DNA from 2 places in the Streptomyces sp. NPDC096323 genome. Region 2 is predicted to be linked to the other one. Evidence: riboswitches for the same ligand, from Rfam matches in the RefSeq annotation. Region 2 holds a riboswitch; the other holds the start of a gene.
The links. Region 2 has a riboswitch for cobalamin ahead of ABTX18_RS08945 (ribonucleoside-diphosphate reductase subunit alpha). Riboswitches for the same ligand answer to the same signal wherever they lie in the genome.

Region 1 (3,187 bases), on a different contig from region 2:
ACTCACCGGCGCCGAGGTGGGAGGCGACCGCGGACCAGACGTCGGCGACCGAGATCCGGGCCGGTCCGATGGTGACGGCGACCGCGACGGACAGGGCGAGCAGCAGGAGCCCGCCGGTCCACAGGAGCCCGTCGCGGACACCCGGCCGGCCGGGGCGGGCGCCCGCGCCCGCGTCCTCGCGCGGTGCGACGGCCTGTTCGGTGTCCGTCACCGGGCGAGCCCGAAGCTGCGCAGAGCGGCGGCGACACGCTCCACGCCCTCGACGGTCCGGATGGTGGGGTTCATGGCCTGGCCGCTGAGCAGCACGTAGCGCTTGTGCCGGACGGCGTTCATGTTCTTCGTGACGGGGTCGGACTCCAGGAAGGCGATCTTCTTCGCGGCGCTCTCGGCGGTCTGCGACTTGCGGGTCAGATCGCCGATGACCAGCACGTCCGGGTCGCGGTCGGCGACGGTCTCCCAGCTGATCTGCGGCCATTCCTCGTGGGTGTCGGCGAAGGCGTTCTCCGCGCCGAGTTCCCGGGTGATGATGCCGGGCGCACCGCAGCAGCCGGCCAGGTACGGGGACTCGGAGTTGGCGAACCAGTACATGAGGGACGTTCCGGAGGCGTCGATGCCGTCCGTGGCCTCGCGTACGCGGGCGCGCAGCCCGGCGACGAGCTTCTCGCCACGCCCGGGAACGCCGAACACCCGGGCCAGGTCGCGCACTTCGGCGTAGACGCTGTCCATGGTCAGGGGGCCGCTGCGGACGCCGTCGCCGTCCTTGCTGTTGTCCTTGGCGGTGCAGTCGGCGGGCGAGACGTAGGTGGGGACACCGAGCTTCTCGAACTGCTCGCGCGGAGCGACCCCGCCCTTGGCGAGGGTCGACTCGAAGGAGGCGCTGACGAAGTCGGGTTCCTGGTCCAGGACCTTCTCCGACGAGGGGCGGTTGTCGGAGATCCTCGGCACGCCGGCGTTGGCCTTCTCCAGGCCTCCCAGCACCGGGTCGGTCCAGGTGGCCGTGGCGGCGAGCCGGTCGGCCAGGCCGAGCGAGAGCAGGATCTCGGTCGATCCCTGGTCGACCGGAACGGCGCGCTCCGGCGGCGCGTCCACGGTGACGGTCCGTCCGCAGTTCTTCAGGGTGACCGGATAGCCGTCGGTCCCCGGGGACTTGGCGGCGGTGCTGTCCTTGCCGCCGCCGCAGGCCGTCAGCAGGATCAGGGCAGCGGTGAGCAGGGCGGCGGAGCGGGCGGGGCCGGCTATGGGCGGCACGGAGTACCTCGGCGTCTCTGGGCCCATGCGCGGGGCCCGCTGTACGGAGTTCCGCCGCCCGGTGCCGGGCAGCGGGTGCCAGCAGGTCTTCGGACTCGGGTTCATGCGGACGGGACGCCTTCCCGGGAAACGTCGCTCTCCCAGTGGCCGTGGCCCCGCCCGTCCCCCTCACCGCTGCGCGTCAGTTCCGGATTCGCACCGGATTCCCTGACCCCTACGTGGAGTTCGACTGGCTCCGGCACGCTACCACGAGCCTCTGCGCAGCTCAGCGGCAGTGCGCCGGTGGTACGGGCGGTGGGCGGCCGGGCGTGTGGCGGCCGAGGCGTGTGGCGGCCGGGGCGGGGTCGCGCACCGCCCCGGCGCCGGAGCAACCGGTCGGCGTCTCGCCGGTCACCCCTTGCGGCGAACCGATTCGCCACCCTGGATGCGCGGCGGCCGCTCGCACCACCGTGAGAGCACGGAGGCGGTCCCCCAGAAGGCCAGCAGGACGATCCGGACGCCCAGCCGGCCGGCCGCGTCCGCCGCCCGGTGCCGGAACACGGCGGCTCCGCGCCGCGGTGTGCCGGTCATCGCGCGCCCCCGGAGGGTTCCCGGGCCGCGGTGGTGTGCCAGGAGGCACCCGGGTCGTCGTACGCGTCGGTGTAGTCGGCTCCGGCGATGGGCCAGTCCGCGAGCAGCTCCGGGGGCAGCGCGAAGGAGTCGGCCAGTTCCGGGAGGTGGCCGCTCACGGCGGCGACGAGCTGCTCGGTGGCATCGGTCAGCGCGTCGACCTGGCCGGCGGTCAGGTGGCCGGCGGCGAGCAGGTCCCCGCTGTTGCGCGCGACCCAGCGCAGGGCGAACAGCCGGGCCAGTTCGGCCAGCCGGTCGCGGGCCTCGCCGTCGGGCAGGGCGGCGAGCGCGTGGTCGTACGCGTGGGCTGCCTGCCGGTAGGCATGGGCCTCGACCCCCCGCAGGGCGGGCCCGGAAGCCGCGTTCCAGCGCTCCAGCGGGTCTCCGTGTGCCGCCCGCGCCATCCGCGCCGCCGCCCGGGCGAACCAGATGCCCTCCACCTGGTCCAGGAGCCCGCCGAGGAACCGCAGGTCGGCGAGGTCGCCGCTCGCGGGGCCGGGCGCCGGCTCCTCCTGCCGGGCCCGTGCCGCGTCGGCCATCAGTCCGGCGGCCGCCCGGGCGTGGATGGCCAGGTTGTCGCCCTCGGCGGTGATGGCACCCTCGATCCCGGTGACGAGTTCGGTCATCCCGTTGTTCTCCAGCAGCCCCTGGGCGCCGCACCGCTCCCGGCACTCGACGATGACGTCCCGGGCCTGCCAGGTGATCCATGCCTTGGCGATGTCGACCAGCCGCTCGGCCGTCTCCCGCTCCGCGGGCGGCCGCGCCGCGGCCTTCTCCCACCGGTCGAGTACGCGCCGGTGCAGCAGGCTCATCGCGAAGACGGTGGCCATGGCCTCGGCGAGCGGGCCGTGGTGGCTGCGGTGGGCGATGACCGGCACCGGCGGCGACGCGCGGCCCGCCGAGACGAAGCGGTGGCCTCCGTAGCGGACGGCGACGGCCAGCGTGACGCGCGCGGAGCCGGCCGCACTGGCGCTCATGCAGACCCGGCCCGTGACGACCCGTCCGATCGACGCCAGGAAGCGGCGCCTGCGGCCCTCCGTCTCGCTGCGGAACACCCCGTCGCCCCCGACCCGCCCCTGCGCGCCGCCCAGCAGCGCGCCACGGTCCACGAAGACCTGGTCGAAGGAGGTCAGGCAGTGGTCGACGGGACTGCCCATCCGTGCGGGAAGCCGCCGCACCCGGACGCCGGGCAGGGCCCGCGACGCGTCCGTGAGCGGCACCAGCAGCAGGAAGACGCCGCGGTCGGCGCCGCCGACGATCAGCCGTGCCGCGACGAGACCCGACTTGGGGCCGCCGGCCGGGCTGGTGTTGGGCATGAACTTCTGCGCGC
Region 2 (3,187 bases):
GGCGACGAAGGCGCCGAGGTTGACCGAACCCAGGTTGCAGACGGCCGTCTCGCCGTCGTCGGTGACCTCGAGGATCTCGGTGCACAGGTTCGAGGAGTGCACGACGCGGCCGGGCTCGGCGGTCTGGTTCGCGGTGCGGTTGGAGGCGTCCTTGAACGTCATCCAGCCCTGGCCCGTCTGGGCGAGGGTCCGCATCATGCGACCGTACAGCTCACGGGCCGGCATGGTCTTGCGGGCCAGGCCCTTGGCCTCGGCCGCCCGGTAGGCGGCGTCGAACGCGTCGCCCCACAGGTCGACGAGCTCGGGCACGTCGGCCGGGGAGAACAGCGACCACGTGCCGTCCGCGTCCACCCGGCGCATGAACTCGTCGGGGATCCAGTGCGCCAGGTTGAGGTTGTGCGTGCGCCGCTGGTCCTCGCCCGTGTTGTCGCGCAGCTCCAGGAACTCCTCGATGTCCGCGTGCCACGTCTCCAGGTAGACGGCCGCGGCGCCCTTGCGCCGGCCGCCCTGGTTGACCGCGGCGACGGAGGCGTCGAGCGTCTTCAGGAACGGCACGATGCCGTTGGAGTGGCCGTTGGTGCCGCGGATCAGCGAACCCCGGGCGCGGATACGGGAGTACGAGAGGCCGATGCCGCCCGCGTGCTTCGACAGGCGCGCCACCTGGTGGTAGCGGTCGTAGATCGAGTCCAGCTCGTCCAGCGGGGAGTCCAGCAGGTAGCAGGAGGACATCTGCGGGTGCCGGGTGCCGGAGTTGAAGAGCGTGGGCGAGGAGGGCAGGTAGTCCAGCCGGCTCATCAGACCGTACAGCGCGGCAACCTCGTCCAGGGCGCGCGCGGAGGTGTCCTCGGCGAGACCGGAGGCGACGCGCAGCATGAAGTGCTGCGGGGTCTCGATGACCTGACGGGTGTGCGGGTGGCGCAGGAGGTACCGGCTGTGCAGGGTGCGCAGGCCGAAGTAGCCGAAGCGGTCGTCGGCGCCGTCGGCGAGCGACTGCCCGACCAGCGCGTCCAGGGCCCCCGCGTGCAGCGCCACGAACTCGGCGGTGCGGTCCGCGATCAGGCCCTCGCGGTGCCCGACGGCGACCGAGGCGGAGAAGGATGTCGCACCCTGGCCGGCCGCCTCGTCCGCGATGGTGCGGGTGAGGAGGCGGGCGGCGAGCCGGGAGTAGGCGGGGTCCTCGGAGATCAGGCCCGCGGCGGCCTCGGTGGCCAGCGAGCGCAGCTCGGCCTCGTCCGACCGGGCGTTGCGGCCGCGCAGCGCGGCGGCGGCGACGCGTCCGGGGTCGGTGTCGGGCAGATCGGCGGTGAGGCCGGTCAGGGTCCGCAGCAGTGCGGTCCCCGGTCCCTCGCTCGTGCTTCCCGTTGACTCGGCCACGGACACCGGATCGGCTGGCGCGATGGTCACGCGGTGCTCTCCCTCGCTCGGCTCGGGGCCTTCGGGGAGCGGAGGGCGGCCGGGCGGGGCGGGACCCGGCAGGGCAGCGCTCCGTGCGGCGTCCACCGGCCCATCCACGAGGCCCGGACGTCTGGGCATCCGGATCGGTGGAACCGGATGCGCTGTCGGCAGGACCTCGGACTCGGGGGTGCACAAAAGCGCACCGAACACACCGTTGCGGGACAGTTCCGGATTCGCACCGGATTTCCCTGCGGCGACAGCGAGCATGAGCATACATGTGGGGGCTGCCGGATGCGGCAGCCCCCACATGTTGTGTCGTGCGCGCTGTCAGGCGAGGGGAGGCAGCTCCAGCCGGTAGGTGAGCAGCTTGAGGTCGTCGAGGGGGCTCCAGTCCCTCTCGGGGGTCCGTACGAAGCCGAGGCGCCGGTAGATCCTATGGGCGCCGTGCATCGTCGGCTGCGTCGACAGGACGATCCCCGTGACCCCCGTGGTGGCCCGTGCGCGGTCGATACAGGCCCGTACGAGAGCCTCCCCGGCTCCTGCTCCCCGGGCCTCGCGGGAGACCGCCAGCATCCGGAACTCCGCCTCGTCCGCCGCGGCTATGTCGGCCCAGGCGTTGCCCGGCGGGGCGTAGGTGACCCCGCCCAGGACGCGGCCCCGCGCGTCGGCGGCCACCAGCACCTCGGCCTCGGCGGCGCGGCGGGAGACGTCGCGCAGCTGAACCAGATACGCATCGTCGGCGCCGAAGTCCAGGAGCCCGTCGCCGAGATAGGCCTCGGCGGTGATCTCGCCGAGGAGCGCGTACTCGGCGGGCTCGGCCGGCCGGATCGTCATGTCCATACGTGCAGTGTGCCGCACGCGCGGGCCGTGGCCGCAAGCACTTTTCCGCCGCGCGCGCGAACGGGCCGCCGCACCCCTGGCGGAGGAGTACGGCGGCCCGTTCGGTTCACCTACGCGTCGGTCAGTGGCCGCCCCGGCGCACCGGCGGTGGCCGGCGGGAGCTCCGTCACCACGCCCGGGTCACCCGCGTCAGCGGTGTAGTCGCCCGGAGAGGTCTCGTCGATCCCGGCGGGCGCCTTCACGGCGTTCAGGACGAAGGTGAGGACGACGACCACGACGACGTTCAGCACGAAGGCCGTGAGGCCGATGTAGCCGATCTCGCCGATGCCCGGGATCTCCTTGGAGGACCCGCCGAAGTGCTTCTGGGTGGGGCTGGCGACCCCGTACGCGGCGAGCGTCCCGTAGAGCATGCCGACCGCCCAGCCCGCGAGCAGCGCCCAGCGGTGGAACCACCGGGTGAACAGCCCGCCGACCAGGGCCGGCATCGTCTGGAGGATCCAGATCCCGCCGAGCAGCTGGAAGTTGATCGCGACCGTCTTGTCCATGGTGAGGACGAAGGCGAGCGCGCCGACCTTGACCAGCAGCGACACCAGCTTGGAGACCTTGGTCTCCTGCGCGGGTGTGGCGTCCGGCTTCAGGAAGTCCTTGTAGATGTTGCGGGTGAACAGGTTCGCCGCGGCGATCGACATGATCGCGGCGGGCACCAGCGCGCCGATGCCGATGGCGGCGAAGGCCACCCCCGCGAACCAGTCGGGGAACATGTTCTCGAACAGCTGCGGGATCGCCAACTGGCCGTTGTCCACCTTGACTCCGGCGGCGATCGCCATGAATCCCAGCAGTGCGAGCAGGCCGAGCATCAGCGAGTACAGCGGCAGGATCGTCGTGTTGCGGCGGATCACGTCACGGCTGCGGCTGGAAAGCGTCGCCGTGATCGAGTGCGGATACATGAAGA

Region 1: it holds a riboswitch for cobalamin, as region 2 does, so the genes downstream of both, ABTX18_RS23000 (ABC transporter substrate-binding protein) here and ABTX18_RS08945 (ribonucleoside-diphosphate reductase subunit alpha) in region 2, are expected to answer to the same signal.

The regions. Positions count from the first base shown of each region.
Region 1 is NZ_JBEOSI010000008.1:163,587-166,773, forward strand. It holds gene ABTX18_RS22995 (FecCD family ABC transporter permease) at 1-211, opposite strand, end outside; gene ABTX18_RS23000 (ABC transporter substrate-binding protein) at 208-1,248, opposite strand; cobalamin riboswitch at 1,312-1,497, opposite strand; gene ABTX18_RS23005 (hypothetical protein) at 1,639-1,818, opposite strand; gene ABTX18_RS23010 (acyl-CoA dehydrogenase family protein) at 1,815-3,187, opposite strand, start outside.
Region 2 is NZ_JBEOSI010000003.1:242,760-245,946, forward strand. It holds gene ABTX18_RS08945 (ribonucleoside-diphosphate reductase subunit alpha) at 1-1,404, opposite strand, end outside; adenosylcobalamin-variant (AdoCbl-variant) riboswitch at 1,557-1,655, opposite strand; gene ABTX18_RS08950 (GNAT family N-acetyltransferase) at 1,723-2,235, opposite strand; gene mctP (monocarboxylate uptake permease MctP) at 2,346-3,187, opposite strand, start outside.